4 regions of the Streptomyces sp. NPDC093261 genome follow, and region 2 is predicted to be linked to each of the others. Evidence: riboswitches for the same ligand, from Rfam matches in the RefSeq annotation. Region 2 holds a riboswitch; each other region holds the start of a gene.

Region 1 (7,840 bases), on a different contig from region 2:
GGTCGTCATCGACCCGTCCGACCAGGATCCGGTGGTCAGCGAGTTGGTCCGCCAGGGGTTACCGGTCGTCTCCGACGGCCGGCCCGCCGGCACCCTCCCGGTCACCGCCTGGGTGGACAACGACCACGAGGCCGCGGTCCTCGGCATCCTCGACCATCTGGCCGCCGCCGGCGCCCGGCGCATCGGACTGCTGACCGGCACCACGACGGACACCTACACCCATCTGTCCACGACCGCCTACCTGAACTGGTGCGAGCGCGTCGGGCAGGATCCGGTCTACGAGGCCTATCCCGCCCACGACCCCTGCGCGGGCGCCGTCGCCGCCGACCGGCTGCTGGCCCGCCCCGACCGCCCCGACGCGGTCTACGGACTCTTCGACCCGAACGGCACCGATCTGCTCGCCGCCGCCCGCCGCTACGGGCTGCGCGTCCCCGAGGACCTGCTGCTCGTCTGCTGCAGCGAATCCGCCGTGTACGCGAACACCGAGCCGCCCGTCACCACGCTGTCCCTGAAGCCGCGCCGGATCGGCACGGCAGTGGTCCAGCTCCTCATCGACGCCATCGAGGGCATCGAGTCGGACCAGCCGGTCGAGCAGGTCATACCGACGGAGCTGATCGTGCGCACCTCGTCCCAGCGCCGGCCGCCCCGGACCACGGTCAGCCCGCCCCGGTCGCCCGAGCAGGGGTAAGCCGTCGGTATGCCACGGGTGACGGACCGCCCACGGGCGGGTGACGCACACGTCACCCACAGGCGGGAGACGTACCTGGTCGCAGCAGGGAAAAGCCCCGCCCATTCAGGGCGAAAGCCGCGGGGAGCCGGGGTCCTTCCCCGATTCACCACCCCTGGGTCATCACATGGCGCGATCCGCATTCCTATGATGGGCCCACGACACCCGCGGACCGCTGCGACCAGGCAGTCCGATGCGGTGCAGATGCGGCGCGATGGTGGAGGGGTCGATGACTCAGGGGGCCGGTCAGGGACCCGAGGCGGAGCGAGCGGCGACGTTGCGCGACTTCCGGGTGCCCGCGTACGTCCACGAGACCGGTCCGTACACACAGAGCACGCCCCCCGATGAGGTCACCGGACCCGTCACACCGCCCGAGGCATACCCGCCCGGCTACTCCGACGCGTACACGCCCACCGAGCGTGACCTCCCGGTCATCACCCCCGACGACACGCTCCAGGTGAGCGCCGACCCGGCGGACGGGCCCGCCCCGCACCCCGCCGAAGGGCCCGGACCGCTGTTCGTGGTCGGGGACGTCCACGGCTATCTCGACCAGCTCGTGGCGGCTCTCCAGGAGAAGGGGCTCATCGACGCCCAGGGCCAGTGGTGCGCGGGCACGGCGCGGCTGTGGTTCCTCGGGGACTTCACCGACCGCGGTCCCGACGGCATCGGGGTGATCGACCTGGTGATGCGGCTGTCCGCGGAGGCGGCCGCGGCCGGTGGCTACTGCAAGGCACTCATGGGCAACCACGAGCTGCTGCTGCTCGGCGCCAAGCGGTTCGGCGACACGCCCGTCAACTCGGGCGCGGGCACCGCGACCTTCCAGGCGGCCTGGCTGCTCAACGGCGGCCAGAAGACGGACATGGACCGCCTCCAGGACCACCACCTCCAGTGGATGGCCCGTCTCGACGCGGTGGAGGAGGTCGACGGGCACCTGCTGGTCCACTCGGACACCACCGCCTACCTCGACTACGGCGACTCCATCGAAGCGGTCAACGACACCATCCGCGAGACGCTCACGCGCAATGACGCGGACGAGGTGTGGGATCTCTTCCGGAAGTTCACCAAGCGCTTCTCCTTTCGGGACGAGGGCGGCGCCGACGCCGTGCGGTCCCTGCTGGAGACCTACGGCGGCAGGCGGATCGTCCACGGCCACAGCCCCATCCCGTATCTGCTCGGCGAGGTCGGCTCGGAGGACGGCGACGACGACGCGGGTCCGGTCGTCGAAGGTCCCCATGTCTACGCGGAGGGGTTGGCGATCGCGATGGACGGCGGCGTGACCATGGCCGGAAAGCTGCTGGTCCAGCAACTGCCCCTGGATAGCTGAGCGTTCGGCGGGCAGGCATTCCCCGACGGGGGCCGTCCGAGGAGTGCCCGGGCCGTGGGGCAATTTCCGGAAACCCCCTGTCACCGTGTGCCGTCGCCGCTCTACCATCGGCTTATCCGTAGCAGGCTCCCCTCCGTTTCTGCCCGACGGCTCGTCAGCATGCCGAGCCACCAGCCCTACGGAGCATCGGGGGATGCACATGAACAGCGTTCCGCGGCACCTGCTGAGCGAGGACCGCCAGGACTACGAGCGGATCCTCGGTGAGGCGCTGCGCTCCGCACCACAGCACCCGGATCCGGCCGCTGTCGGACAGCGGCTGAACTCCGAACAGCTGCGCACCATGGCGCTGAACGCCACCGCCCTCATCACCGCGGCGGCAGCCGCCGAATACCAGCACTATGTGAAGGTGCGGGAGGAGCTGCGCCGTCCGGCGCCGGCCGCCCCGCCCGTCCAGGAAAACACCGACGACGGCGACTCCACGGAACCGGAGGCGGACGGCCAGGGGCTCGCCGCCGCAGTGGGGGAGGCCGCGGCGAGCGCCGGAGCCGGTGCCGTGGTCGCGGTTCTCGCCCCCTTCCTCGCCGGTGCCGCGGCGGCGATCTTCCTGCTCGTGGGCTACATCCTCAAGATGGTCAACCCCGACCAGGCGTTCGCCCGGACCCTCCTGACCACCGGGTGGGTCTTCGGCGCGGTGACCGCGGCGGCGATCCTGGTCGCCGCGACCGGTCTGCTGCTCACCGCCCTGCGCAACAGCTCATCGGCCCAGAACGCGGAAGCCCAGAGCAAGTTGATCACGGAGGTGACCCGGGCACGGGAGGCCTGGCACGAGGCCCTGCTGGAGCGCGGCATCCTGCCGTTCCTCCGCGAGGCCCTCGCCGAACCGGGCACGGCCGCGATGAACCGGAAGGCACCCGAACCGACCCCCAGCCGCATCCCGCACCTCGGCTACGACCGCCCAGGCTTCAGCAGCCCCGACAGCGGTCCTGCCGCCGGCCCGCGCCCCACCTTCAGCAGCCCGGACTTCACCAGCCCGGACTTCGGGGGCCCGGACCACCAGCCGGAGTAACGGACTCGGCCGGCAGCCCGCCGGCCGAGTCGATCAGCAGCGGCGACGCGGCCGCCTCCGAGCCCTCACCCGGAGCGGACACGCTCCGAACCACCCCCGTCGTAGCCCGGCCCGCCTCTCACCAAGGAGCGCGGGCCGGAACCTCCGCCTGGGCCCGCCCCGGCACCGGGCCGTGCGGGCTCAGGACGCCCGGGAAGGTCACTCCGCGATCGGCAGATACACCCGGTTCCCGCCCGCCGCGAACTCCTTCGACTTCTGGAGCATCCCCTCGGCGACCTCCTGCGCCGTCGCCCCCTCAGTCACCGCACCGCCGAACCGCTCCGCGATGTCCTGGCTGATCTTCATGGAGCAGAACTTCGGACCGCACATCGAGCAGAAGTGGGCCGTCTTGGCGGGCTCTGCGGGGAGGGTCTCGTCGTGGAAGTCGCGAGCCGTGTCCGGATCGAGGGCCAGGTTGAACTGGTCCTCCCAGCGGAACTCGAAGCGCGCGTCCGACAGCGCGTCGTCCCACTCCTGCGCGCCCGGGTGCCCCTTGGCGAGATCGGCCGCGTGGGCGGCGATCTTGTAGGTGATGACGCCGGTCTTGACGTCGTCACGGTTGGGTAGGCCCAGGTGCTCCTTGGGTGTGACGTAGCAGAGCATGGCCGTGCCCCACCAGGCGATCATGGCGGCACCGATGCCGGAGGTGATGTGGTCGTAGGCCGGCGCGACGTCCGTGGTCAGCGGACCGAGCGTATAGAACGGAGCCTCATCGCAGATCTCCTGCTGCAGATCGATGTTCTCCTTGATCTTGTGCATCGGGACGTGTCCCGGGCCCTCGATCATCGTCTGTACGTGGAAACGCCTGGCGACACGGCCGAGTTCCCCGAGGGTGCGCAGTTCCGCGAACTGCGCCTCGTCGTTGGCGTCCGCGATCGAACCGGGCCGCAGACCGTCGCCCAGCGAGTAGGTGACGTCATAGGCCGCGAGGATCTCGCAGAGTTCCTCGAAGTTCTCGTACAGGAACGACTCCTTGTGGTGGGCGAGGCACCACGCCGCCATGATCGAACCGCCGCGCGAGACGATGCCGGTCTTGCGGCTCGCCGTCAGCGGTACATACGCCAGGCGCACGCCCGCGTGGACCGTCATGTAGTCCACACCCTGTTCGGCCTGCTCGATGACCGTGTCCTTGTAGATCTCCCAGGTCAGTTCCTCGGCCTTGCCGTCGACCTTCTCGAGCGCCTGATAGAGCGGCACCGTGCCGATCGGTACGGGGGAGTTGCGCAACACCCACTCACGGGTGGTGTGGATATTGCGGCCGGTGGACAGGTCCATGACCGTGTCGGCGCCCCAGCGGGTCGCCCAGGTCATCTTCTCGACCTCCTCCTCGATGGAGGAGGTGACCGCGGAGTTGCCGATATTGGCGTTGACCTTCACCAGGAACCGCTTGCCGATGATCATCGGCTCGATCTCCGGGTGGTTGACGTTGGCCGGCAGCACCGCGCGGCCCGCCGCGATCTCCTCCCGGACGACCTCGGGCGACACGTTCTCCCGGAGAGCCACGAACTCCATCTCCGGCGTGACCTCCCCGCGGCGCGCGTAGGCGAGCTGCGTCACCGCGCTGCCCTCACGCCCGCGGCGCGGCTGACGCGGGCGCCCCGGGAACACCGCGTCGAGATTGCGCAGGCCGCCGCGCGGCGAGGTGTGCCTGATCCCGTCGTCCTCGGGACGGACGGGGCGGCCCGCGTACTCCTCGGTGTCGCCGCGGGCGATGATCCAGTTCTCCCGCAGCGGCGCAAGTCCCCGGCGGACGTCGGTCTCGGCGACTGGATCGGTGTACGGGCCGGAGGTGTCGTACAGGCTGACCGACTGCCCGTTGGTGAGATGCACTTGACGAACGGGCACCCGCAGATCGGGGCGCGAGCCTTCGATATACGCCTTGTGCCAGCCGATGGACTTCCCGGCCTCCTGAGGCTCTTCCCCTTGAGCGGAGGCAGGCGTGCGTACGTCCTTGACGGTCATAAGACCTACTCCCTACGCCGGCATTACCCGGTAACAGGTTCAGCGGTCGGCGCAGCCGTCTCCGCTCGCTGATGTTCCACGTGAAACATCGCGTCTGCGGAGGTCAGCGCCCTCTCAGCCCGGTGCTCCGAGCTCCCGCGCGTGCAAAAGTCCCTTCACGCTAGCGTCTAATTAGGCGGGCTGAACAGTGGGCCTCACCCGTTCTTGCGATGATCGGGCGGTGCCCCCTACACAGCATCACCCCTCGCACCCACCGTCCGAGCCGCCACACCACCATGGCCCGGGCGACAAACAGAGCCCCGGAGACGGCCATGGCCATGGGCCCGGCGCCGGCCACGGCGATGGGTCCGTAGGTGGACACGGCCACTCCCACAGTCACAGCCACGGCCCCGCGGCCCCCGTGTCACGCCATCTGCGCAGGGTCATCGCCGCGATCCTCATCCCGTTCACCGCGGCGGTCATCGTCGGTCTCGTGGTGCTGTGGCCCGGGGGTGTTCCCTCGCACAAGCGCTCCGGCGTCGGCTTCGACCGGCAGACCCAGCAGGCCACGGTCACCAGGGTCGTGGCGGTGGACTGCAAGTCCGTGAACGCCTCGGGTGGGGGTCCGGTCGGCGACACCTCCCTCACCGGCGACTCATCGACCCCGCAGACGGCGGCCGGCACCTGCAAGAAGGCGACCGTCCGTGTCGACACGGGCAAGGACACGGGCCGTACGTTCACGGAGATCGTCCAGCCGGACCAGTCACGGCAGTTGCACGAGGGCGAGAAGGTCGTGGCCGCGTACGAGCCCTCCGCGCCCAAGGATCTCCAGTACTCCGTGACCGATGTGGACCGCAAGTTCCCCATGGCCCTGCTCGCCGGCATCTTCGCCGTGGCGGTGGTGGTCGTGGGCCGGATGCGCGGCGTCATGGCCCTCGTCGCGCTGGCCGTCAGCTTCCTGCTGCTCAGCCTCTTCATCCTGCCCGCGATCCTCCAGGGCTCGAATCCTCTGCTCGTGGCCGTGGTCGGGTCGAGCGCCATCATGCTGATCGCCCTCTATATGTGCCACGGCCTCTCGGCCCGCACCTCCGTGGCGGTACTGGGCACGCTCGTCTCCCTGTCGCTGATCGGCCTCCTCGGCTCGAAGTTCATCGGCTGGGCCGCGCTGACCGGCAACACGGACGACAACACCGGACTGATCCACGGTCTGTACCCGCACATCGACATGAGCGGTCTGCTGCTCGCCGGGGTCATCATCGGTTCCCTCGGCGTCCTCGACGACGTGACCGTCACCCAGACGTCCGCGGTCTGGGAGCTGCACGAGGCCAACCCCTCGATGGGCTGGCGCGGTCTGTACCGTGCGGGCATCCGCATCGGCCGCGACCACATCGCCTCGGTCGTCAACACGCTCGTTCTGGCGTACGCGGGCGCGGCCCTGCCCCTGCTCCTGCTGTTCTCGATCGCGCAGAGCAGCGTGGTCTCGGTCGCGGGCAGCGAGCTGGTCGCAGAGGAGATCGTGCGTACGCTGGTCGGCTCGATCGGGCTGGTCGCCTCGGTGCCGGTGACGACGGTCCTGGCGGCCGCCGTCGTTTCGGCGGACCGCCGCTCGAGCACGGCCGACGCCGCCCCGGCTCCCGTCCCGGCCCGCGGGGGGAGGGGGCGCCGCCGCAAGCACTGAGACTTCCCGGAGAACCTCCGCAGAAGCGTTACGGCATCTCACCGCGCCGGTACCGTCCGCGAGGAACCGTCACGGCGTGAGGAACCGTTACGGCGCCGTGCGGTCTCAGCCCGCGCTCTGTTCCTCCGCCAGGATCCGGTCCAGCGCCTCGTCCAGATGGGCGTCGAAGTCGGCGAGGGAGCCCTCCTGCCCGAGGGGCACCAGTTTGTCGGTGCGATCGAGGAACGCGACCAGGGGCACCGCGCCCGACCGGAACAGCGCCCGGTCGCTGCCCACCTGGAGCCGGATCAGCACATCGCCGAAGGTGTCCGGCTCGGCGGGCGCGATGTGCACATCGCCGTCGCCGCACGGCCGGCCCACCCCGTCCACCAGCAGTTCGCGACCGAACGCCCAGGTCACGGGGGCGTCGCCGGGCAGATGGAAGGTCAACCGCACCGCATAGGGATCACAGGTCTCGTAACACAGCTCCACCGGAATGCGGAAGGAGAGCTCCTCGGACACGAGAAAGCTCATCATGACCTCTGCCTGCACCGACTCGCGCATCGTCTACCCCGTCAGTAGCCGTCGACTGGCCAGGAATGATCCCCTGACACCTGGGGGAAGTTTGCTGAACGTACACAGCAGATCACAAGGAGTGAGTTTTCAGATGCTGATAGAGAGGGCGAGTGTCCCTGTCAGCCTGCCGATCTCCGCCTGCAGCCGACGGGCCGCCGGCAGCAGCCGGTCGGCCTGGTGGGAGGGCAGGGAGAGGGCCACTGCGGCCGCGGTCGCGCCGGTGGTGAGGGGCACCGCGGCGCAGGCCGTGCCGAGCGCGTACTCCTGGCGCTCGACGACCGGTTCCGTCCCTTCGAGGTGCTCCAGACGACGCAGCAGGCTGCGGTTGTCACGCAGCGTGTACGGGGTGATCGGCTGCACCGGATAGCGGTCGAGATGATTCCGCCGGGCCTCCTCGTCGAGCTGTGACAACAGGCACTGACCGAGCGCGTGGGCGTGCCCGGTCTCCCGGAAGTCGGCCCACTCCTCGGCCGCCGGGAGGCCCGGACTGTCGGCAACTCCGAGGACCTC
Region 2 (7,840 bases):
AGCGCCCACTGGCCCGCCCCGCGCGGCCTGCGCGCCGTGCGGGACGCATCCACCAGCCGTAGCGCGCTCTCCCGGCGGCGCACGCTCCAGGCGTGCACCCCGAGGATCGCGCCCACCGCCACGAACTGCACGATCGTCAGCACGGCGGCCGTGGACAGGTCGAAGATCTCCGAGGTCTGCCGGTAGATCTCCACCTCCAAAGTGGAGAAGGTGGGGCCGCCCAGGATCTGCACCACACCGAACGAGGTGAAGGTGAACAGGAAGACCATGAGGGCGGCGGCGGCCACGGCCGGACCGAGGGCGGGCAGCGTCACCGTCCGCCAGGCCGCGGCGCGGGAGGCGCCGAGCACCCGTGCGGCCTCCTCCTGGCGCGGGTCGAGCTGCGCCCACAGACCGCCGACCGTGCGAACGACGACCGCGTAGTTGAAGAAGACATGCGCGAGCAGGATCGCCCACACGGTCGTGTCGAGGCGGACGCCCCACAGGTCGTCGAGAAGCCCGCCGCGGCCGACGAGCGCCAGGAAGGCCGTGCCGACGACCACCGTGGGCAGTACGAACGGGACGGTGACGACCGCGCGGAGTACCTGCTTGCCGGGGAAGTCCAGACGGGCGAGGACATAGGCCCCGGGCATCGCCACCAGCAGTGTGAGAGCGGTGGAGGCGAGAGCCTGCCAGGTCGTGAACCACAGCACATGCCGGATGTCGGCCTGGGCGAGCACCTCCGTCAGGCGCCCGAGGCGCCACACCCCGTCGACGCGCAGACCGCGGGCGACGATCGCGGCGACGGGGTAGGCGAAGAAGACCCCGAAGAACACGACGGGCAGGGCCATCAGCCCGAAGCGCGCGGCCCCGCCCCGGTTCGCCCGGTTCCTCGGGGCTACTTCAGTACGAGCGACGTCCACGACCTGACCCACTGGTCACGGTTGGCGGCTATCTTCGCCGGGGCCATGGTCTCGGGGTCCTTGGCCGCGGGCCCGTACGCGGTGAACTCGGCGGGCACCCGCGCACCCTGCACGACCGGGTAGACGTACATGTTGAGCGGCATGTCCTCCTGGAACCTCCGGCTGATCAGGAAGTCGAGGAACGCCTTGGCGCCCTTGGGGTTGTGAGCGTTGCTCAGCAGACCCGCGAACTCGATCTGGCGGAAGCAGGTGCCCGTCGTGACGCCGGTCGGCGCGGTCGTGGGCCGCGGCTTGGCGTAGACGACCTCTGCGGGCGGGGAGGAGGCGTAGGAGACGACCAGCGGCCGGTCGCCTCCCGCCTTGCGGCCCGCGGCCGAACCGGAGAACTCCTGCTCGTATGCCTGCTCCCAGCCGTCGACCACCTTCACACCGTTGTCCTTGAGCCTCTTCCAGTAGTCCTGCCAGCGGTTGTCGCCGTACCGGGCGGCGGTGCCGAGCAGGAAGCCGAGGCCCGGGGAGGACGTGGCGGCGTTCTCGGTGACGAGGAGGTCTTTGTAGGCGGGCTTGGTGAGGTCGTCGAGGGAGGCAGGCGGGGCGAGCTTGTGGTCGGCGAAGTACTTCTTGTCGTAGTTGACGCAGATGTCGCCGTAGTCGATCGGGGTGACCCGGTGCCTGTCCTTGTCGAGTTGGTACTGCGCGCCGACCCGGTCGAGGCCCTTGGCCGCGTACGGCTGGAACAGGCCGTTGTCGAGCGCCCGGGACAGCAGGGTGTTGTCGACGCCGAAGAGCACGTCGCCCTGGGGGTTGTCCTTGGTGAGGATCGCCTTGTTGACGGCCTGGCCCGCGTCGCCGTCGGTGAGGACCTTGACGTGGTAGCCGGACTCCTTCTCGAACGCCGCGATGACGCTCTTGGAGGCGGCCCACGACTCGTGGCTGACGAGGGTCACGGTCCTGGGATCGCCGCCGCTCCCGCCGGCGGGGCCGGACGATCCGCACGCGGACAGCGTGACCAGGCCCAGCCCGACGGCGACGGCCGCGAACTGCCTGCCGGTGATGCTCACTGAATTCCTCCTGGAGGTGACCAGGAAGAGACGCGGCCCCGCCCGGGAGCCCCGAAGGGTCCCGGGCAGGGCGCAACAGCTCGAGTGAAGACCGAACTCCCTACCCAGAATGACCTGGGCGAGGTTCAGAGGGTCTGCGGGCTCTCCCGCACTCTCAGCGCTGTGGCGCTCCCCTGTCGGAATATGAAGATATGGACGGCCTTCAGACTACCGCTCGGTGGCGGCCAGCTGACCACACGCTCCGTCGATCTCCTGGCCCCGGGTATCCCGGATGGTCACCGGCACCCCATGGGCGGCGATCGCCTCGACGAACGCCTTCTCGTCCTCGGGACGTGACGCGGTCCACCGGGAACCCGGCGTCGGGTTGAGCGGGATCAGATTGACGTGCACGGGCCTGCCCTTGAGCAGCCGGCCGAGCCGGTCACCGCGCCACGCCTGGTCGTTGATGTCCCGGATCAGGGCGTACTCGATGGACAGCCGGCGCCCGGACTTCTCGACGTACTCGAACCCGGCGTCGAGGACCTCCCGCACCTTCCACCGCGTGTTGACGGGCACGAGGGTGTCGCGCAACTCGTCGTCCGGCGCGTGCAGGGAGATGGCGAGGCGGCACTTGAAGCCCTCGTCGGCGAAGCGGTGGATGGCCGGCACCAGCCCGACGGTCGACACGGTGATCCCGCGCTGCGAGAGCCCGAGGCCGTCCGGAGCGGGGTCGGTCAGGGCGCGGATGGCGCCGACGACGCGCTTGTAGTTGGCGAGGGGCTCGCCCATGCCCATGAAGACGATGTTGGACAGCCGCGCCGGTCCGCCGGGGATCTCGCCGTCGCGCAGCGCCCGCATGCCGTCCACGATCTGGTGCACGATCTCCGCGGTGGACAGGTTGCGGTCGAGGCCGGCCTGACCGGTGGCACAGAAGGGGCAGTTCATACCGCAGCCCGCCTGGGAGCTGATGCACATCGTGACCCGGTCCGGGTAGCGCATGAGCACGGACTCCACCAGCGTCCCGTCGAAGAGCCGCCACAACGTCTTGCGGGTGGTGTCCTGGTCGGTCGACAGATGCCGTACGACCGTCATCAGCTCCGGGAGCAGCACCTCCTGGAGCCGGGCGCGCGAGGAGGCGGGGATGTCGGTCCACTGCTCCGGGTCGTGCGAGAACCGCGCGAAGTAGTGCTGCGAGAGCTGCTTGGCGCGGAACGGCTTCTCACCGACCGCGGCGACCGCCTCCTTGCGCTCGGCGGGCGTGAGATCGGCAAGATGCCGCGGCGGGGTCTTGGCTCCGCGCGGCGCGACGAAAGTGAGTTCTCCGGGCTTGGGCATGGTCCTACCAGTGTCGCAGATCCATTCGTGTGGCCCGGGGGCCAAGCCCGGCGGGGAGGGGGCCGGCCGGGCAACGGTTAACGGCCGCGTGGGGGCCGAACGCCGAGGGGCCCGCCGTCCTGTGGACGACGGCCCCTCGGCGAGCGGACCGCTCGGCAGCGGCACGGGAAACGATCCCTCAGCCGCTCCCGACGAAAAGCACGAGCAGCAGCCAGACCACCGGAGCGGTCGGCAGCAGTGAGTCGAGCCGGTCCATGATGCCGCCGTGGCCCGGAAGCAGCGTGCCCATGTCCTTGATGCCCAGGTCACGCTTGATCATGGACTCGCCCAGGTCGCCCAGCGTGGCGCTGGCGGCGACCGCGAGACCCAGCAGCAGGCCCTGCCACCACGAGCCGTCGTGGATCAGATACTGCATGCACAGCGCGCCCGCGCCCATGGCGAAGGTCACCGCACCGACGAGGCCCTCGCGGGTCTTCCCGGGGCTGATGCGCGGAGCGAGCTTGTGGCTGCCGAACCGCCAGCCGACCGCGTAGGCGCCGGTGTCGCTGACGACCGTCAGCAGCAGGAAGGTCAGCACGCGCTGCGGGCCGTCGTCGGCCGTCAGCATCATGGCGACGAACGTCGCCAGAAACGGAACGTAGAACGCCGCGAAGACACCCGCCGTGACGTCCTTGAGATAGCCGTCCGGGGGTTCCGTCATACGCCAGAGCAGGACCGCGAGCGCGGTGAGTGCCATCGCCACCCAGGCGCCCTCAGTGCCCCGCACATACCCGGCCACGACCATCGCCGCACCGCCGACCGCGAGCGGCACGAGGGGCGCCTTGATGCCCTTGCGCTCCTCCAGCCGCTTCGTCAGCTCCCACAGGCCCACCACGACGGCGACCGCGACGACACCGACGAACACGGCCTTCACGATGAACAACGACACGACGATCACCACGCCGAGCCCGACGCCGACCCCTATGGCCGCGCCCAGGTCACGGCCCGCGCTCTTCTTCTGCGGTGCGGGCGCCGGCTGCTGGGCGTCGGGCATGGGCTCCGGATTCTGCGAGGCCGCCCAGTGGGACGGCGCCTGCGGCTGGTCGTCGCGGAACAAGGGGCCGCTCAGCCGAGCGGCCCCCCGGTCGTCATCCTGGTCTCCGCCTTGGGCGGGCACCTCGGGCACGATGGGCACAGGGCGAGTCTGCTGGGCGTCATGCGCATCGTACGCGGGACCCGCCGGACCGGTCCGCTGGGCCGATCCGGCGTCGCTGGGCCCCCGGTACCCGGCCTGTGGCGGCGCCCCCCAGGAAGAGTCGTTCATCAGACCTCGAGGAGCTCCGCTTCCTTGTGCTTGAGCAGCTCGTCCACCTGCGCGACGTACTTCGCGGTGGTGTCGTCGAGCTCCTTCTCCGCACGGCGGCCCTCGTCCTCGCCGACCTCGCCGTCCTTGACGAGCTTGTCGATGGCGTCCTTGGCCTTGCGGCGCACGGAGCGGATCGCGACCTTGGCGTCCTCGCCCTTGCCCTTGGCGACCTTGATGTACTCGCGGCGCCGCTCCTCGGTGAGCTCGGGGAACACCACGCGGATGATGTTGCCGTCATTGCTCGGGTTGACGCCCAGGTCGGAGTCGCGGATCGCCTGCTCGATGTTGCGCAGCGCGCTCTTGTCGAACGGCGTCACCACGGCCATGCGCGGCTCCGGCACCGAGAACGAGGCCAGCTGGTTGATCGGCGTCGGTGCGCCGTAGTAGTCGGCCACGATCTTGTTGAACATCGCCGGGTGCGCACGACCGGTGCGGATCGCGGCGAAGTCCTCCTTGGCGACCACGACGGCCTTCTCCATCTTCTCCTCGGCCTCGAGGAGGGTCTCTTCGATCACCACTTGCTCCTGCGTGTCTTGAGTAGGCCCGGCAGCTGTCACTCGTCGGTCCGCGGCCGGCTGCGTCGCGTCTTCTTCCTGCACGGTTCCGGACCGGCAGGTCATTGTCCATCCCCCGGTCAGGGCCCGCCGCCCGGACGGAACCCCCGACCGGTCGGCGTCCGGTCAGCCCCGGCTGCCTTGCTCCCCCACGAGTGTGCCGATCTTCTCACCCTTCACGGCCCGTGCGATATTGCCCTCCGCCAGCAGCTCGAAGACAAGGATGGGCAGCTTGTTGTCCCGGCACAGCGTGATGGCGGTCATGTCGGCGACCTTGAGGTCACGGGTGATGACCTCGCCGTAGCTGAGCGAGTCGAACTTGACGGCCTCGGGGTTGGTCTTCGGGTCGGAGTCGTAGACCCCGTCCACGCCGTTCTTGCCCATGAGCAGGGCCTCGGCGTCGATCTCCAGGGCGCGCTGGGCGGCGGTCGTGTCGGTCGAGAAGTACGGCATGCCCATTCCGGCGCCGAAGATGACCACGCGGCCCTTCTCCAGATGGCGCACGGCACGCAGCGGGATGTACGGCTCGGCGACCTGGCCCATGGTGATCGCGGTCTGCACGCGCGAGTCGATGCCCTCCTTCTCCAGGAAGTCCTGGAGAGCCAGGCAGTTCATGACCGTGCCGAGCATGCCCATGTAGTCGGAGCGGGCCCGGTCCATGCCCCGCTGCTGGAGTTCGGCGCCGCGGAAGAAGTTGCCGCCGCCGATGACGACGGCGATCTGGGATCCGTCGCGCACCACAGCCGCGATCTCACGGGCGATGGCGTGCACCACGTCCGGGTCGACGCCGAGTCCGGTGCCGCCGGAGAACGCCTCTCCGGACAGTTTCAGCAGAAACCGGCCGCGTACTTTGCCGTCGTCGCTCTTCTCGGCCTTGGTGGTCATTGAGATCCCGCCTCTTTCACGTGTTGCACATACGAAGAAGGCCATTGCCGATGGGGTGTGTTTCGCATCCCATAAGCGGCAATGGCCTCCTCGTCATATCTGCGTCCGTCACGCGCGCGTGCGGGACGGCACACGCGCATGACGCGGACGACTGCTTTCGACCTTCGACCCTATCCGGGTCTCCTGTCGATCGCGGTACGGACTCAGATGCCGACCTTGATGCGCGTGAAGCGCTTCAGGGTGACACCCGCCTCCTCCAAAACCTTCTGGACGGACTTCTTGTTGTCCAGCGCGTACGGCTGGCCGAGCAGCGTGGCGTCCTTGAAGAAGCCGTTCAGACGACCCTCGACGATCTTGGCGATCGCGGCCTCGGGCTTGCCCTCGGCGCGGGTGGTCTCCTCGGCGATGCGGCGCTCGGACTCGACGACCTCGGCCGGGATGTCCTCCTGGGAGAGGTACTTCGGCGCGAAGGCGGCGATGTGCTGGGCGACGCCCTTGGCGACCTCGGCGTTCGGCTTGTCCAGCTCGACGAGCACACCGATCTGCGGCGGCAGGTCGGGCATCGTGCGGTGCATGTACGCCGTGACGAAACCGTCGGAGAACTGCGCGAAGCGGTCCAGGACGATCTTCTCGCCGAGGTTGGCGTTGGCCTCGTCCACGAACGCCTGGACGGTCTTGCCGGGCTCGATCTCGGAGCCGAGCAACGCCTCGAGGTCGGCCGGGGAGGTCTTGGCGACGTGCTCGGCGATCGCCTGGGCGACGGCCTGGAACTTCTCGCCCTTGGCGACGAAGTCCGTCTCGCACTTCAGCTCGACAAGGACACCGGAGGAGTTGTCGTCGGCGATGATGGAGACCACGGCGCCGTTCTCGGCGGAGCGGCCCTCGCGCTTGGCGACGCCCTTCTGGCCCTTGATGCGGAGCGCTTCGACGGCCTTCTCGACGTTGCCCTCGGCCTCGTCCAGCGCCTTCTTGCAGTCCATCATGCCGGCGCCGGTCAGCTCACGGAGCTTCTTGACGTCGGCGGCGGTGTAGTTCGCCATGATCTGTGAATCTCTTCTCGGAGTTCGAAGTCTCGAAGTCGGTGGCCGCCACGACTCGTGCGGGCGGCCACCAAAGATCTACGGGCTACGAAGATCTAAGGGCTGCGGGTGAACGGCGGATGGCGCGATCGGCGCCACCCGCCCTCACATCAGCCGAACGGCCCTGAGGTCAGGCCTGCTCGCCCTCGGCGGCCGGCGCCTCAGCGGCCGGCGCCTCAGCGGCCGGCGCCTCGGCGGCAGCAGCCTCGGCCTCGGCCGGGGCAGCCTCCTCGGTCTCCGCCTTCTTCTCACCCTCGAGCAGGTCACGCTCCCACTCGGCGAGCGGCTCGCCCGCGGCCTTCTCGCCCTTGCCCTCGGCGGCGACGCCGGAACGGGCGATGAGGCCCTCGGCGACGGCGTCGGCGATCACACGGGTGAGCAGGGTGACGGAGCGGATCGCGTCGTCGTTGCCCGGGATCTTGTAGTCGACCTCGTCGGGGTCGCAGTTGGTGTCGAGGATGGCGACGACCGGGATGTTGAGCTTGCGGGCCTCGCCGACCGCGATGTGCTCCTTCTTGGTGTCCACGATCCAGACGGCGCTCGGCACCTTCTGCATCTCGCGGATACCGCCGAGGGTCTTCTCCAGCTTGGCCTTCTCACGGGAGAGGACCAGGAGCTCCTTCTTGGTCAGACCGGAGGAGGCGACGTCCTCGAAGTCGATCTGCTCGAGCTCCTTCAGGCGCTGCAGACGCTTGTAGAC
Region 3 (7,840 bases), on a different contig from region 2:
TGGCCTTCCTTCCCGCCCGGCGTCTCGATGATCAGGGGCACGCCCGCGGTGGCCGGGTGGGTCATCAGGGCGCGGAACGGATCCTCGCCGATATGGCCGGAGCCGATGTTCGCGTGACGGTCCCTGTGGGCGCCGACCCTCTCCTGGGAGTCGTTCGCGTGGACCAGCTTCAGCCGCCCCTCGCCGACGGTGTCCACCAGCAGATCCAGGGTCTGATGCATACCGCTCGGCCCCGTCAGATCGTGCCCGGCCGCGAAGACATGGCAGGTGTCGAGGCACACACCCAGCCGGGGATGCGCGTCCAGCGCCTCGAAGTACGCCGCGAAGTCCCAGGTGCGCGAGCACAGGGAGGCGCCCTGGCCCGCGGTCGACTCCAGCAGGAGGTACGGGTCGTCGTCGTGTGCCAGCTCGTCCAGCAGGGGCAGCACCCGCTCGCGCACCTGCCGCAGCGCGACCGCCCGCTCCCGCCCGCCGGTGGCGCTCCCGGTGTGCACGACGACGCCCAGCGCCCCGATCTCACGTCCCCGGCGCAGCGAGTGCCGCAAAGACTCCACCGACTGCTCGACCGTCGCCTCGGTGTGCGAGCCGAAGTTGATCAGATACGGCGCGTGGACGTACACCGGTGTCGAGCCGGCGGCACACGCGGCCCGGAACGCCTCGTCCTGCCGTGGATTGCCGGCCGGGGTCGCCCAGCCCCGTGGATTGGCGACGAAGACCTGCACGGCCTCGGCCCCGATGTCCCGCGCATAGGCCAGCCCGACGGAGTGCAGACCCCCCGCCACGGGGACATGACTGCCGACGGGATTGCGGAGGGCGGCGGGCGCGCCGAGGGCGCCGGTGGACTGGGGAGTGCTCACGCTCCAAGGGTGTCACGCGGGCCCGGGCGCCCGGGCGGCCGGGCGCCGTCGGGGGCCCTTCAGCGGATCTTGAGCGTGATCGTGGATCCCTTGGGCGCCTTCTGCCCGCCCTTCACCGACTGGTCCTTGACCGTGTCGCCGAACAGGCCCAGCAGGCCGCGGTCCTCCTCGACCTGGAAGCCCGCCGCCTCCAGGGTCTTGCGCGCGTCGTCGACGTTGTCGCCGACCACGTCCGGCACCTCGACCTGCTCGCGGCCCTTGGAGACGGTCAGCGTGACCGTGTCGCCCTCGGCGGCCTGCTTGCCCGGGTCCGGGGACTGCCGGGCGACCTTGCCGGCGTCGAACTCGGAGGTGACCTGCGTGTCCGCGATCCGCACCTTCAGGCCCTCGTCCTGCAGCCGGGTCGTGGCGTCGTCGAGGTCGGAGCCGGTGACCTCGGGAACCTCCACCGGGCTGCCCCTGCTCACGGTGAGCGCGATCGCCGAACCGCCGTGGCGCTTGGTGCCCGCCCCCGGGTCCGTGCCGATCACGGAGCCCTTGGCCACGCCCTCGCTGAACGCCTGCGTGACCATGCCCGGGACCAGGCCGGCCTTCTTCAGCCGCTCCTGCGCGCTGGCCAGCGGTTCGCCCTTCACATCGGGCACCTGCACCGTCTCGGGACCGTCGGAGAGGGTCAGCGTCACCGCGTCGTGGGAGCGGATGCGCTCGCCCGCCGACGGATCGGTGCTGATCACCGTGCCGGGCTTCACCGTGTCGCTGTAGGCGTGCCGGACCTGCCCGACCTCGAGCCCGGCCCGCTGAAGCCGGGCCCGTGACTCGGCCTCGGTCTTCGCCAGCAGCGGCGGCACCTTGGTGAACTGCCCGGAGTTGATGTACCAGACGCCCGTGCCGACCCCGAACGCCACCAGCGCGGCAAGGACGAGCGCGAGCAGCCGGCGGGGGCGCGCGGAGCGCCCGGCGGGCTCGGACGGCGGGGTCTGGAGCACGCTCGTCCGGTTGACCACGGCCGTGTCGCGGGCGGGGTCCCCGGGCCCCTCGGGGTCGCCGTGCACCGGGCGGACCGGCACCAGGCGCGGGATCACGCTCGTACGGTCCCCCGAGCTGTCGTGCTCCGCGGCGAGGGCCCCCGGCGGTACGGCGTCCAGCTGCTCCGCGGTGAGCGTGCTGCGCGCGTCGAGCACCTCGCCGAGGAGCGCCACCGCGTCGTCGGGACGCAGCTCGGGACTGCGGGCGGTCGCCGCCGTGACCAGTTCGTCGAGCTCGATCGCCAGCCCCGGCACGGCGTCCGACGGCGGCGGCACATCCTCGTTCAGATGCTGGTAGAGCACCTGGGCGGGGGAGTCGCCGCCGTGCGGCTTGGCGCCGGTCAGCATCTCGTACAGGACCACCCCGCAGGCGTACACGTCGACCCGGGGGTCGGCCGTGCCGTGTTCCATCTGCTCGGGGGCGAGGTAGGAGACGGTGCCGAGGACCGCGCCCGTGGTGTTCGTGACGGTGTCGACGGCCCGGACGAGGCCGAAGTCGGCCACCTTGACCCGGCCGTCGTCGCCTATCAGGACGTTCTCCGGCTTCATGTCGCGGTGCACGAACCCGGCGCGGTGCGCGGCGCCCAGCGCGGCCAGCACCGGCTCCAGGATGTCCAGGGCGGCGCGCGGCTGGAGCGCCCCCCGCTCGCGCAGCACGTCCCGCAGGGTGCAGCCCGCGATGTACTCCATGGCGAGGTAGACGTAGGACCCGTCGGTGCCCTGGTCGAACACCTGCACCACATTGGGGTGGGCCAGGCGCGCCACCGACTTGGCCTCGCGGATGAAGCGCTCCACGAAGGACGCGTCGGCGGCCAGCGCCGGGTGCATCACCTTGAGCGCGAGGACCCGGTCGAGGCGGGTGTCCAGGGCCCGGTAGACCGTGGCCATCCCGCCGATCGCGATCCGCGCGTCGACGCGATAGCGGCCGTCGAGCACCTGCCCGACGAGAGGGTCCTGAAGGGTCGTATCCACGCAGGTGAGTCTACGAGGGACCACGGTCGGTCCCCTCGTTTGCCGCTGCCGGGGGGTATGACTGCAGCCGAGCTGTGACGCACGCCGCACTCGGCCCCCGCCCGGCGGACGGCCGTGCCCGCCCTCAGAAGGCGGGCCGCTCCGGGTCCAGGCGCGCCATGCCCTCCGTCGGCGACGACGGCTCCGCGAAGTGCCGGCGCGGGATGCGCCCCGCCCGCCGGGCCAGCCGGCCCGCCTCCACCGCGTGCCGCATCGCCTCCGCCATCAGGACCGGCTCCTGCGCGCGGGTGACCGCCGAGGCGAGCATCACGCCCGCGCACCCCAGTTCCATCGCCAGGGCCACGTCCGAGGCCGTGCCCGCGCCCGCGTCCAGGATCACCGGCACGCGCGCGTGCTCCACGATCAGCTGGAAGTTGTGCGGATTGCGGATGCCGAGCCCGGAGCCGATCGGCGAGCCGAGCGGCATGATCGCGGCGCAGCCGACGTCCTCCAGCTTCCGGGCGAGGACCGGGTCGTCGTTCGTGTACGGCAGTACCGTGAAACCGTCGTCGACCAGGGTCTCGGCCGCGTCCAGCAGCTCGATCGGGTCGGGCAGCAGGGTGCGCTCGTCGGCGATGACCTCCAGCTTCACCAGATCCGTGCCGAGAGCCTCGCGCGCGAGACGCGCGGTGAGCACCGCCTCACCCGCGGTGAAGCAGCCCGCCGTGTTGGGCAGCACCCGGATCCCGAGCCGGTCGAGCACGGACAGCACCGAGCCGTGCACCGAGGCGTCGACGCGGCGCATCGCGACCGTCGTCAGCTCCGTGCCGGACGCCACCAGCGCCCGCTCCATGACCTCGAGGCTCGGCGCGCCGCCGGTCCCCATGATCAGCCGGGACGAGAACGTCGTGCCACCGAGGACGAAGGGATCGTCGGCCATGATCAGCCTCCTTGGACGGCGGTGAGGACCTCGACGCGATCGCCCTCCCGGAGCGGTGTCGACGGCCACTGCGTACGCGGGACGACGGTTTCGTTGAGGGCGGCGGCCACACCCGAGGGGGCCGCGGTCAGGACCCGTACGACGGCGTCGAGTGCCGTGCCGGGAGCGAACTGGCGGGACTCTCCGTTGACACAGATGTTCATGCGGGCTGCTCCGTGAGCGCGGTGGCGGCGAACCGCCGGGGGGTGAAGGGCCGTGCCTCGTCCGGGAGGTCGCCCGTGGTCAGGACATGAGCCATGACATCGCCGGTCACCGGGGTGAGCAGGACGCCGTTGCGGTAGTGCCCGGTGGCCAGCAGCAGGCCGTCCAGCTCGGTCGGTCCGAGCAGCGGCGCGTTGTCCGGGGAGCCCGGGCGCAGTCCGGCCCGGGTCTCGGTGAGCGGCAGCTCCGTGATGCCGGGGACCAGCTCGTGCGCGTCGCGCAGCAGCTCGTACACCCCTCCCGCGGTGACCGTCGTGTCCCAGCCCAGCTCCTCGCTGGTGGCGCCGACCACCAGCTCGCCGTTCTCGCGGGGCACCAGGTAGACGTGGCCGCCGCGGACGACAGCGCGCACGGTGCGGTTCAGGAACGGGGCGTACCGCTTCGGCACGGTCAGCCGCACCACCTGCCCCTTCACGGGGCGTACGGGCGGCAGCACCTCGTCGGGCACCCCCGCGAGCTGCCCGCTGAGACTGCCCGCCGCGAGTACGACCTGTTCCGCGGGGAGGTCGGTGCCGTCGGCGGTCCGGACTCCGGCGGCCCGCTCCCGCACCACCGTCAGCCGCTCGGCCCAGCTTCGGTGGAAGGCGACCCCGGCCCGTTCACACGCCGTGACCAGGGCCGCGACCAGCCGTCGCGGGTCGATCTGGTGGTCGCCGTCGACCTTGAGGCCGCCGCGCACCCCGGGGGCGAGCATCGGCTCCAGGCGCCGGCACTCGCGTCCGCTCAGCCATTCCGACGCAAGGCCGGAGCGCTGCTGCAGGGCATGCAGGTCCCGCAGATGGGCGCGGTCGTCGGCGTCCAGGGCGACGGCGAGCGTGCCGCACCGGCGGTATCCGAGATCCCGGCCGGTGGCCTCGGTCAGCTCGGCGGCGAAGTCCGGGTAGCGCCGTGCCGACTCCAGATTGAGCGCGAGCAGCGTCTGCTCGCCGTAGTGCAGTTCGGTGACGGCGGCGAGCATCCCCGCGGCCACCTGGGCGGCGCCGCCGCCCGGGGCGGGATCGACCACGGTCGTGGCGAGCCCGCGCTGCGCGGCACGCCAGGCCGTGACGAGTCCGATGATCCCGCCCCCGACGACGAGGACGTCCGAGGTACGCATGGGCGACATGGGCGGTCAGCCCCCTCCCTTCGCCGGCATGATCCGGATCAGGTTCGTACGGTCGGAGGCCGCCAGCCTCCCTCTCAGCCCGGTGCGTCCGGGCTCCCGCGAGTGCTTGTACGGGGGCCACCCTAGTCCGTGCCCGTCCGCGCCGGTAAGGGAGCCTCCCGGGGGTCGAGGTTGTGACGTGCCGCGGCGGGTAGGCGCAGGGAGGACCGCCCCGGTTCCCGGCGGACACGGTTGGGGCAGGTCGCGGCAGGCAGCGGGACGAGTGCTGTGCAGCAGGTCACTCAGCATGCCCGCTGACTGACACATTGTCAGTTGGCTAGGGTGATCAGGTGAGCGAGCAGACGCAGGAACGGGGCGATTCGGCACGGCGCGTCGTCGTCGTGGGTGCGGGCATGGCCGGGGTGCAGACCGCGGTCGCGTTGCGCGAACAGGGGTTCACCGGCGGGGTGACGCTGATCGGGGCGGAGCCGCACCAGCCCTACGACAGGCCGCCGCTGTCCAAGGCCGTGCTGCTCGGCAAAGCCGAGGGCTCCGCCTTCGACGTCGACTTCCAGGCCCTGGGCATCGAGCTGCGGCTGGGCTGCGAGGTGATCGGGCTGCGCCCCGGCGACCATGAGCTGGACACCGTCGAGGGCCCCGTCCCGTACGACGTGCTCGTGCTCGCCACCGGAGCGGAACCGATCCAGCTCCCGGGCGCGGAAGGCGTCCCCGGGGTGCATCTGCTGCGCACGCTGGACGATGCCGAGCGGCTGCGGCCGGTCCTCGCCGACCAGCACGACATCGTGGTGGTGGGCGCGGGCTGGATCGGCGCCGAGTTCGCCACCGCGGCGCGCGAGGCGGGCTGTGCGGTGACCGTGGTGGAGGCCGCGGACCGGCCGCTCGCGGGCGCGCTGCCCGCGGAGGTCGCCGCGCCGATGGCGGCCTGGTACGCGGACAGCGGGGCCGAACTGATCACCCACGCGCGTGTGGACCGCATCGAGCCGGGGGCCGTGGTGCTCGACGACGGGTCCCGGGTGCCCGCGGGCGCGGTGGTCGTGGGCATCGGAGCGCGCCCGGCCACCGCGTGGCTCGCCGGCTCGGGCATCGAGCTGGGGGCGCACGGGGAAGTGCTCGCCGACGAGCATCTGCGCACGTCGGTGCCGGACGTGTACGCGGTCGGGGACTGCGCGTCCTTCCCCTCGGGGCGGTATGAGCAGCGCCTGCTGGTTCACCACTGGGACAACGCCCTCCAGGGCCCGCGCACGGTGGCCGCGAACATCATCGGGGAGACGCCGATGGCGTACGACCCCGTGCCGTACTTCTGGTCGGAGCAGTTCGGCCGCTTCGTGCAGTACGTCGGCCACCACGCCTCGGCCGACACCACCGTCTGGCGCGGGAACCCGCAGGGCGCCGCCTGGGCGGTGTGCTGGCTGCGCTCGGGCCGCCTGGTGGGCCTGCTGGCGGTGGGCCGGCCCCGGGACCTGGCGCAGGGCCGCCGCCTGATCGAATCGGGCACCCCGATGGACGCCGACCTGCTGGCGGACCCCTCGCGCCCGCTGAAGGAGGCGTCGGCGTAGGGGCACGGACCGGGTGGTCCGTCCGGGCCCGCGCATCCCCCCGTTCGCGGGACGCCCGGGGTCCCCCGTGTCCACCGCCGGAGGCAACCGGCACTCCGCCGGAGGTGCCCCGCTTCCGACTGTCAGTCCGGGATGGCACGCTTGATCCCGTGACCGAGATTGACGCAAAGATCGATGCTCTCGTCCCCGCCTGGCTCACCGTCCCCGACATCGCCGAAGCACTCGGCGTCGAGGTGACCCGCGTGCGGCAGCTGGTCAAGGAGGGCCAGCTCATCGCCGTACGCCGTGGCGAGAACCGCGCACTGCACGTCCCCGCCGCCTTCATCGACGGGGACAAGGTTGTCAAGGGCCTGTCCGGGACCCTGACCCTGCTGCGGGACGACGGCTTCACGGTCGAAGAGATGATCGAGTGGCTGTTCACCTCCGACCCGACCCTGCCCGGCACCCCCGCGCAGGCCCTCAGGGAGAATCGCGGCACGGAGGTGAAGCGCCGCGCGCAGGCGCTCGCCGTCTGATCCGACCGAGAACAACCGTCCGGCGTACGGGCCGCGGGTCCACGGACCCCGGCCCGAGTCCGACCGTGCCCGCCGCGGCCCGTACGCCACCGACCCCGGGGAACCCACCGTGCCCGACATCGCCCGCTCCGCCCGGCTCGCCGACGCCCGCGTCTATCTGTGCACGGACGCCCGCGCACGCCAGGGTGACCTCGCCGAGTTCCTCGACGCGGTCCTGGCCGGCGGCGTGGACATCGTGCAGCTGCGCGACAAGGGCATGGAGGCGGCCGAGGAACTGGAGTACCTGAAGGTCTTCGCCGACGCCTGCGCCCGCCACGGCAGGCTGCTGGCGGTGAACGACCGGGCGGACGTGGCCCACGCGGCCGCCTCGGACGTCCTGCACCTCGGCCAGGGCGACCTCCCCGTCCCCGCCGCCCGCGCCATCCTCGGCGACGATGTCCTCATAGGCCGCTCAACGCACTCCGTGGCGGAGGCCGAGTCCGCCGCCGTCCAGGACGGAGTGGACTACTTCTGCACAGGCCCCTGCTGGCCCACCCCCACCAAGCCCGGTCGCCCCGCCCCCGGCCTCGACCTGGTCCGGCACACCGCCGCGCTGGGCACCGACCGGCCGTGGTTCGCCATCGGGGGCAT
Region 4 (7,840 bases), on a different contig from region 2:
CAGCGCAGCAGCAACTGGGCCGCGCCCACCACGGTGGCCACGATCACCAGTTGCTCGAACAGGCGCTGGTTGATGCGGTTCACCGCCCACCGCCCGATGAACGCGCCCGGCACCACGAACACCGCGAGCACCGCGTCCAGCAGCAGTGAGCGGCCGTCGATCAGGCCGAGGCCCGCGCTGAAGGGCACCTTGGAGACGTTGACGATCAGGAAGAAGAAAGCCGAGGTGCCGAGGAAGCCCAGCTTGCGAAAGCCCGCGGACAGGAGATACATCGACATCACCGGCCCGCCGGCGTTCGCGACCATCGTGGTGAAGCCGCCGAGGACGCCGTAGGAGCGGGCCTTGATCCGGCCGGCGTGGGTGGTCACCGCGTCCGGGTCCCCCTGCCGGTCGGCGGTGCGGCGACGCCATACGGTGACTGCCGTCATCAGCAGCAGGATGGCGCCGATCGACGTCCGTACGACCCCGTCGTCCGCCCATATCAGGAACAGGGTGCCCAGGACGACGCCCACGGCGACCGCCGGGAACAGGCGCCACAGAGTGGGCCAGTGGGCGTGCCGCCGGTAGGTGAGGACCGCGAGGACATCGCCGGCGATGAGCACGGGCAGCAGCACGCCGGTGGAGGCACGGGCGGGCAGCACCGCGGCGAAGACCGCGAGGCTGACGGTGTTGGCGCCGCTCACGGCGGTCTTGGAAAAGCCGACGATCATGGCCGCGAAGGCCAGCGCGGCGAAGCCCCATCCCGATATGTGCCAGAGCGTCATCGTGTTCATACGGGCACCGACGCTCCGCCCGCGCATCCGGCCGTCTCGGGGGCGTCCCACCGGGCGGGCCGGTGCGCGGGGGCGGACCACCGTCCCAGGGCCGCCGCCCGTACTCCCGCGCCCCGCACGGGGGTTGCCGTAGGGGCGGCGGCACGCATCACAGGCTCCGGCCCGACGCGCCGAGCCGGCGGTCGTCCTGGAATTCGTCGGGGATCTCGTCGCCCCACGGATCGATGGCGCGGCTCTCCAGCTCCTCGAACCACCGGTCCCGCTGGGACTCGGGCAGCCGCTGTCCGCACCACGGACAGAAGTCGATGGCGATGCTCGACGTCCCGCCGTCGTGGACGACGAGCCCGTACTCCTGGAACCTCGCGGTGAACAGGATCAGTGCGTCCGGGCAGGCGAAAGGGTCGTCGTGCCGCTCGCAGCGCCGGTTCACCCGGTCCGTCATCGCCGCACAGCAGTGTCGGGCCATCGCCTCGGCTCTCGTCGATCGTTCGTGTCGTCGCAGTAGATCACGGCTGCGACGGTCGCCGAGCGGGGGCCCGTGGTCCCCCTCGTCCACCGGCGCCGCGCCGGGGCGCGCTGAGCCCTGCCCCTACGGGCGTTCGACGAGCACCGTGCTGCCCTGCCCGACCCCCACGCACATGGTGGCGAGCCCACGGGACGCCCCGGTGCGGCGCATCCGGTGCAGCAGGGTCGTCAGGATGCGTGCGCCCGAGCAGCCGAGCGGGTGCCCGAGCGCGATGGCGCCGCCATCCGGGTTGACCAGCTCCCGGTCGATGCCGAGTCGGTCGACGCAGGCGAGGGTCTGGGCGGCGAACGCCTCGTTGAGTTCGGCCTCCTCGATGCCGCCGATCGTCCAGCCGGCCCGGGCGAGGGCCTTCTCGGTGGCGGGGACGGGCCCGATGCCCATCACATCCGGGTGGACGCCGGCCGACGCGCCCGCGACATAGCGGCCGAGGGACTCGAGGCCGAGCTCCTCGAGGACCTCCTCGCTGACGAGGAGGAGGCCGGCGGCACCGTCGTTCATGGGCGAGGCGTTGCCCGCGGTGACGGTGCCGTCCTGACGGAAGACCGGCTTGAGGCGGGCGAGTTTCTCGTACGAGGTGTCCTCGCGCACGCATTCGTCGGCGGCGACCACGACCCCGTCCGGCCGGGTCACGGGCAGCAGCTCACCGTCGAACCACCCGTTCTTGCGGGCGTCCGCGGCCCGCCGGTGGCTGCGCAGCGCGAACTCGTCCTGACGGTCTCGCCCGATGCCGTACCGCTCCGCGACCTCCTCGGCGGTCTCCCCCATGGAGAGCAGCCCGTGGAGGTCCTTCATCGCGGGGTTGACCAGGCGCCAGCCGAGACGGGTGTCGTAGGTCTCGATGCGGGGCGGCAGCGCCTCGTCGGGGCGGGGCAGCACAAAGGGGGCGCGGCTCATGGACTCGGAGCCGCCCGCGAGCACGATGTCGGCCTCGCCCGCGGCGATCGTGCGGGCGGCTGTCGTCACCGCCTCCAGGCCGGAGGCGCACAGCCGGTTGACCGTGGCGCCCGGGACGGATGCGGGCAGCCCGGCGAGGAGGGCGGCCATGCGGGCGACATTGCGGTTGTCCTCGCCTGCCTGGTTGGCGGCGCCCCAGTAGACGTCGTCGATACGGGCCGGGTCGAGGCCGGGCGCCTCGGCGACCAGGGCGCGGATCACCGAGGCGGCGAGGTCGTCGGGCCGTACGGGGGACAGGGCGCCACGCAGCTTGCCGATGGGGGTGCGGCGGGCTGCCGCGAAGTGGACGGTACGCACGACGGGACTCCTGATCGGCCTCAACCATTAATTAGCACCGCTAGTTTTGAACTATAGACCGACGACGGCCCACCGGGAAGCTCCCCGCTCGCAGCCGGTCATCCACAGGGTTTCACCCCATCCGCCCCGGGCACCCGGGCGGCCATGGAGTGGTTGCGGTACGCGGCATGCGAGGGCGAGGACCCCGACCTGTTCTTCCCGGTCGGGACCACGGGGCCGGCACTGGAGGAGACCGCCGCAGCCAAGCGCATCTGCGGCCGGTGCCCGGTGATCGGCGAGTGCCTGGACTGGGCGCTGCGCAGTGGGCAGACGGCGGGTGTGTGGGGCGGAACGGGCGAGAAGGAACGTGCCGAACTGCTCCGGACCGGGAGGCACCGGACGACAAGGAGAAGCGCGTGATGACCGTGGTGCGCAGCATGCTGCCCGAGTCCGCACGCCGGTCACGGGGGACACCCTGCAGGAGACCCTGGTGGGTCTGCTCGCGCTCTCGCTCGTCGGAAGGCAGGCCCACTGGAACATCGTCGGACCGGGGTTTCGTTCGGTCCACCGCCAACCGGACGACGTGGCGGCCACGGCACGTTCGTACGCCGACACGGTGGCCGAGCGGGCCGCCGCGCTCGGCGTCCCGCCGGGCGGGCGGCCGGAGACCGTCGCGTCCGCCTTGGGTCCGCCGGGCGTGAAGGACGGCCGACCGCGCGATACGGACGTCGTGCGGCTGACGGCGGAGTCGCCGGAGACGGCGACCGGACGGCCGCGCGGACGGATCGACGCCACGGAGAAGGCCGATCCGGTCACCCAGGATCTGCCGATCGGCCTCTCCGCGGAGCCGGGGAGGCAGCACTGGACGTTCGAGGCCGAACCGGCCGCTGGAGGACTGAAGCACCGGGCGGCCCGGCCCGCCGACGAGGGCGGGACCGGCCGACGGGGGCGAAGAGAGACCGGCCGACGAGGGAGGAGAGGAGTACGTCATGACCGACGCCTTGGAGATGGACGCGCTGTGGGACGAGTTCCACCGCGTGGTGAACATGACCTCCCAGGAGCTCGCGGCCTGGCTGCGGGTCCGGGACGCGGGTGAGGACACCGAGCCGCTGCCCGAGCGGGCGGGCACGCCGACCGGGCGGCACGTCCTCGCGATCCTGCAGAAGCGGCGCACGGACCTGACCGACGACGACGTCCAGGTGATGCGCGAGGTGGTGGAGACCGTGACCGACCGGCAGGACCTGGAGAACGAGCCCGAGGCCGAGGACGACGAGCGGCGCCACCGCTTGATGACCATCGGCCACGACCCGCTCAAACCGGGGAGGTGAGACGGCCGTGCCCCGCCGCGGCAAGGCGGACCGTGTCGTCGCGGAACTGGTCGGCGAGCACGGGCGCACCTATGTCGAGGAGGCCGGCATCCCGCTGAAGGACGCCCCGCAGCCGCTCTACCGGCTGCTGCTCATGGCCCTGCTGCTCAGCGCCCGCATCCGTACCTCGATCGCCCTCGAGACGGTGCGGGCGCTACAGGAGGCGGGTCTGCGGGATCCGCGGCGCATGGCCGGGGCCGACTGGCAGGAGCGCGTGGACGCGCTGGGGCGGGGCGGCTACCGGCGCTACGACGAGCGCACGGCGACTCAGCTCGGGAAGGGGGCCGAGCTGCTGACGGAGCGTTGGGGCGGCGATCTGCGGCGGATGCGCAAGGAGGCGGACGGAGACGTGGCGGCGCTGCGCCGGCTGCTCCAGGAGATACCGGGGATGGGGCCGGCCGGCGCCGACATCTTCCTGCGGGAGGTACAGCGGGTCTGGCCGGAGGTGGGGCCGTATCTGGACGACAAGGCCCTGTCCGGGGCGGAGCGGCTCGGCCTGCCCAAGGAGCCGCGGCGGCTGGTGCGGCTCGCCGGAGACACCGAACCCGCGGTGCTGTCGGCCGCGTTGGTGCGTGCGGCCCTGGACAAGAAGGTGGCGCAGGAGGTCCTGGAACACGCTGCCTAGGGTCCGCCCAGGGTTCGTCGTGCACACACACGCTCCGGTGACAGATCGCGGAGTTCGCCGCGGCGGGCGGCCTCACCGGCGCCTGGGTCCGGCTCGTGCGCGGCGGCACCCTGCCCGCCAAGGGCGGCGACGCACTGGTCTGCGACGAGAACGCGGTCACGAACAGCCGCGAGGTGGTCGACACGATCCTCTACCGGGGCGGCAAGCTCGTCTCGCCGACCGCCACCCCGCACCACGACCAACCCCGCCACGACCAACCTCGGCAGCCGCCTGGCGGGCGGCACCACTCGGCTTCCTCCGCACCCGGCGCTGACGCCGCAGGACGCGGGGAGCGAGGGGCCGCTGCCGGAGCCGGCACCGGCCCTTGCGTATGGCGCATCCCGGGGCTCGGGTTAATCTTGCCGCCGTACCGGACACGGGGTGCCCCCACTCGGGGCTGAGATCACACCCGTCGAACCTGAACCAGTTCGTACTGGCGGAGGGATGTCTTTCATGCCATTGGCGCATGTTCCCGGCGGGCTGCCCGCCGACGGCCCGCGCACCGTCTTCGACGGCCGGATGCCCAGCGCTCCCGGCGATCTTCGGGTGGAGGGGCACGGCATCGCGCCCGTCCCCGAGACCCATCGCTACGGCAGCGCGGGCCGGCTGTTCACCGTGTGGTTCGCGCCCAATCTGACCATGACCGGTGTGTTCACCGGCACCATAGGCATCGCGCTCGGCCTCGACTTCACCACCGCGCTCGCCGCCGTCGTCCTCGGCACGGTGCTCGGCGCGGTGCCCACCGCCTATCTGAGCACCTGGGGCAGCCGCACCGGCGCCGGTCAGCTCCCGCTCGCCCGGCTCGCGTTCGGGCGTGCGGTGGCCCTGCCCGGTGTGCTGCAGTGGCTGTCGTCGATCGCCTGGGACGCGCTGATCGGGCTCTTCGGCGGGGACGCGCTGGCGCGGCTGTGCGGCTGGCCGTTCTGGCTGGGTGTCCTTGTCGTCATGCTGGCGCAGGGAGCCCTCGGAGTCCTCGGCTACGAGGCAATCCACCGCCTCCAGATCGTCATGACCTTCGTGCTCGCGGCCGCCTTCGCGCTGATCGCGCTGCGGATGACCGGCAGCGTCCGGGTGGCCTCGACGGGCAGCGCGCACGGCGCCGACCGGGCGGGCGCCTTCGTGCTCACCAGCACCATCGCTCTCAGCCTGGCCCTGTCCTGGGCCCCGTACGCCAGCGACTTCAGCCGCTATCTGCCACGCACCACCTCCCGGTCCCGGATGTTCTGGTGCACGCTGCTCGGGATCGTGGTGTCCTTCGTGGCCGTCCAGGTCCTCGGGCTGTGGGGCGCGTCCGCGCTGACCGACCAGACGGCCGCCGGAGTGAACACGCTGCTGGGCGGGGGCACGGCGGGCGCCTTCGGGCTGCTGGCCGTGGCGCTGGCGGCGCTGTGCAGCAACGCGATGAACGACTACAGCGGCTCGCTGGCGCTGCAGACCGTGGGCGTGCGCATGCCGCGTCCGGCGGCGGCCGCGCTCGCCGTGGTGCTCGGCTTCCCGCTGGTGCTGTGGATGCACGCGGCCGACACGACGGCCCGCTTCCAGAACGTCCTGCTGTTCGTGAGCTACTGGATCCCCGGGTTCGTGGCGATCGTGCTCGTGGACTGGCTCGCCCGGCGCGGCGGCGACATCGACCTCGCCGCCGAGGCCGCCCGGCCCCGGCCGGCATGGCCGCCGGTGCTGGCGTTCGCCGTCGCCTTCGCCGCGGCGGTGCCGTTCATGGACACCGGCCTGTATGTGGGCCCGGTCGCCCACGCGCTGCACGGCGCCGACCTCTCGTACTACGTGGCGTTCGTGGTGGCGCTCGCGGTGTACGCACCCCTGCGCGTCCGACAGGCCCGAGATGGTGGAAGGACCAAAGAGACCCGAGAGGAGGGTCGCGCATGACCGCGCCGCCCCGTGTGCTCACGATCGCCGGATCCGACTCCGGCGGTGGTGCCGGGATCCAGGCCGACCTCAAGACGATGCTGGCGCTCGGCGCGCATGGAATGAGCGTGATCACCGCCGTCACCGCGCAGAACTCCGTCGGCGTGCAGGGCGCCTGGGAGCTGCCCGCGGAGGCGGTCCGCGCACAGTACCGCAGCGTCGTCGACGACATCGGCGTCCAGGCGGTCAAGACGGGCATGCTCGCCTCACCCGCGCTGGTCACCACGGTGGCCGACCTCCTCACCGACGTGTCGGCCCCGGTGGTCGTGGACCCGGTCAGCGTCTCCAAGCACGGGGACCGGCTGCTCGCCGACGACGCCCTGGACGCCGTACGCGCCCGGCTGCTGCCGCTCGCCACGGTCACCACGCCCAATCTGGACGAGGTCGCGGAGCTGACCGGCCTGCGGGTGACCGACGAGCCGGGGATGCGCCGGGCGGCGGCGCGTCTGCTGTCGTACGGGCCCCGGTGGGTCCTGGTGAAGGGCGGGCATCTGCCCGGGGCGGCCGTGGACCTGCTGACGGACGGCCGAGAGGAGCACTGGCTGCGCGCCGAGCGCCACGACAACCGGCACACCCACGGCACGGGCTGCACCCTCGCCTCGGCCGTCGCGGTCGGGCTCGCCCAGGGCCTCCCCGTGCCCGAGGCCGTGCGCCGGGCCAAGGAGTACGTCACGGCGGCCATCGCGGCGGGCTTCGCACTGGGCGCCGGCGTCGGGCCGGTGGACCACGGGTGGCGGCTGCGGGGGCTTGGCTGAGGGGTAGCGGGGGCGGTGGAGGGCGCACGGGTGCCTGCCGCGCCTTGCAACCGGGGAGCGCTGACGGCCCGGCGTGCCGGAGCCGACCGCCCGGTCCGGGGGCCGGAGCCGACCGCCCGGCCCGGTGTGCGGACGTCCGCCGTTCAGCCTGGTGTGATGGACCGGCTGACCGGCCTGGTGTGATGGAAGGGCGGCATCGCTCCCGCTCGAAGGCCCTCCAGGCCCCGCTCAAGGAAAGGACCGTGCCCTGAACACCCCGCTCGCCGAGGCCCTCTCCGTCCTCCTGCTCATCGCCGTGCTGGCCGGCGCGGTGGTCCGTCCCTTCGGGCTGCCGGAGGCGGTCGTGGCGGTTCCCGCCGCCGGGATCGCGGTGGCGACCGGAGCGCTGTCGCTGGACCACGCGCGGGCCGAGGCGGGGCGCCTGGGGCCGGTGGTCGGTTTTCTGGCCGCCGTCCTGGTGGTGGCGCACTTCTGCGACACGGAGGGCCTGTTCCGGGCCTGCGGCGCGTGGATGGCGCGCTGGGCGGCGGGCCGTCCCGGCCGGCTGCTGACCGCCGTCTTCGCGCTCGCCTCGGTGATCACCGCGGTGCTCAGCCTGGACG

The links. A riboswitch is a leader RNA that binds a small molecule or an ion and turns the genes downstream of it on or off. The one in region 2 is predicted to bind thiamine pyrophosphate.
Region 1: it holds a riboswitch for thiamine pyrophosphate, as region 2 does, so the genes downstream of both, thiC (phosphomethylpyrimidine synthase ThiC) here and ACIP94_RS32525 (thiamine ABC transporter substrate binding subunit) in region 2, are expected to answer to the same signal.
Region 3: it holds a riboswitch for thiamine pyrophosphate, as region 2 does, so the genes downstream of both, thiO (glycine oxidase ThiO) here and ACIP94_RS32525 (thiamine ABC transporter substrate binding subunit) in region 2, are expected to answer to the same signal.
Region 4: it holds a riboswitch for thiamine pyrophosphate, as region 2 does, so the genes downstream of both, ACIP94_RS15330 (purine-cytosine permease family protein) here and ACIP94_RS32525 (thiamine ABC transporter substrate binding subunit) in region 2, are expected to answer to the same signal.

Annotation. Positions count from the first base shown of each region.
Region 1 covers NZ_JBIVNO010000003.1:516,958-524,797, reverse strand. The annotation lists gene ACIP94_RS11475 (LacI family DNA-binding transcriptional regulator) at 1-688, shown strand, start outside; gene ACIP94_RS11470 (metallophosphoesterase) at 942-2,051, shown strand; gene ACIP94_RS11465 (hypothetical protein) at 2,245-3,117, shown strand; gene thiC (phosphomethylpyrimidine synthase ThiC) at 3,316-5,118, opposite strand; TPP riboswitch at 5,111-5,267, opposite strand; gene ACIP94_RS11455 (YibE/F family protein) at 5,306-6,775, shown strand; gene ACIP94_RS11450 (SsgA family sporulation/cell division regulator) at 6,881-7,318, opposite strand; gene ACIP94_RS11445 (IclR family transcriptional regulator) at 7,418-7,840, opposite strand, start outside.
Region 2 covers NZ_JBIVNO010000022.1:67,824-75,663, reverse strand. The annotation lists gene ACIP94_RS32530 (ABC transporter permease) at 1-902, opposite strand, end outside; gene ACIP94_RS32525 (thiamine ABC transporter substrate binding subunit) at 878-1,957, opposite strand; TPP riboswitch at 2,043-2,148, opposite strand; gene rlmN (23S rRNA (adenine(2503)-C(2))-methyltransferase RlmN) at 2,171-3,277, opposite strand; gene ACIP94_RS32515 (phosphatidate cytidylyltransferase) at 3,456-4,580, opposite strand; gene frr (ribosome recycling factor) at 4,580-5,137, opposite strand; gene pyrH (UMP kinase) at 5,303-6,061, opposite strand; gene tsf (translation elongation factor Ts) at 6,265-7,101, opposite strand; gene rpsB (30S ribosomal protein S2) at 7,271-7,840, opposite strand, start outside.
Region 3 covers NZ_JBIVNO010000001.1:365,041-372,880, reverse strand. The annotation lists gene ACIP94_RS01730 (deoxyribonuclease IV) at 1-857, opposite strand, end outside; gene pknB (Stk1 family PASTA domain-containing Ser/Thr kinase) at 917-2,854, opposite strand; gene ACIP94_RS01720 (thiazole synthase) at 2,979-3,773, opposite strand; gene thiS (sulfur carrier protein ThiS) at 3,776-3,976, opposite strand; gene thiO (glycine oxidase ThiO) at 3,973-5,139, opposite strand; TPP riboswitch at 5,138-5,249, opposite strand; gene ACIP94_RS01705 (NAD(P)/FAD-dependent oxidoreductase) at 5,469-6,695, shown strand; gene ACIP94_RS01700 (Rv2175c family DNA-binding protein) at 6,845-7,210, shown strand; gene thiE (thiamine phosphate synthase) at 7,320-7,840, shown strand, end outside.
Region 4 covers NZ_JBIVNO010000005.1:319,955-327,794, forward strand. The annotation lists gene ACIP94_RS15295 (sulfite exporter TauE/SafE family protein) at 1-773, opposite strand, end outside; gene ACIP94_RS15300 (DUF6980 family protein) at 922-1,239, opposite strand; gene ACIP94_RS15305 (thiolase family protein) at 1,363-2,550, opposite strand; gene ACIP94_RS15310 (WhiB family transcriptional regulator) at 2,695-2,949, shown strand; partial or broken gene ACIP94_RS15315 (Dps family protein) at 2,949-3,409, shown strand; gene ACIP94_RS15320 (DUF3140 domain-containing protein) at 3,519-3,857, shown strand; gene ACIP94_RS15325 (endonuclease) at 3,865-4,521, shown strand; TPP riboswitch at 4,928-5,022, shown strand; gene ACIP94_RS15330 (purine-cytosine permease family protein) at 5,014-6,444, shown strand; gene thiD (bifunctional hydroxymethylpyrimidine kinase/phosphomethylpyrimidine kinase) at 6,441-7,238, shown strand; gene ACIP94_RS15340 (arsenic transporter) at 7,486-7,840, shown strand, end outside.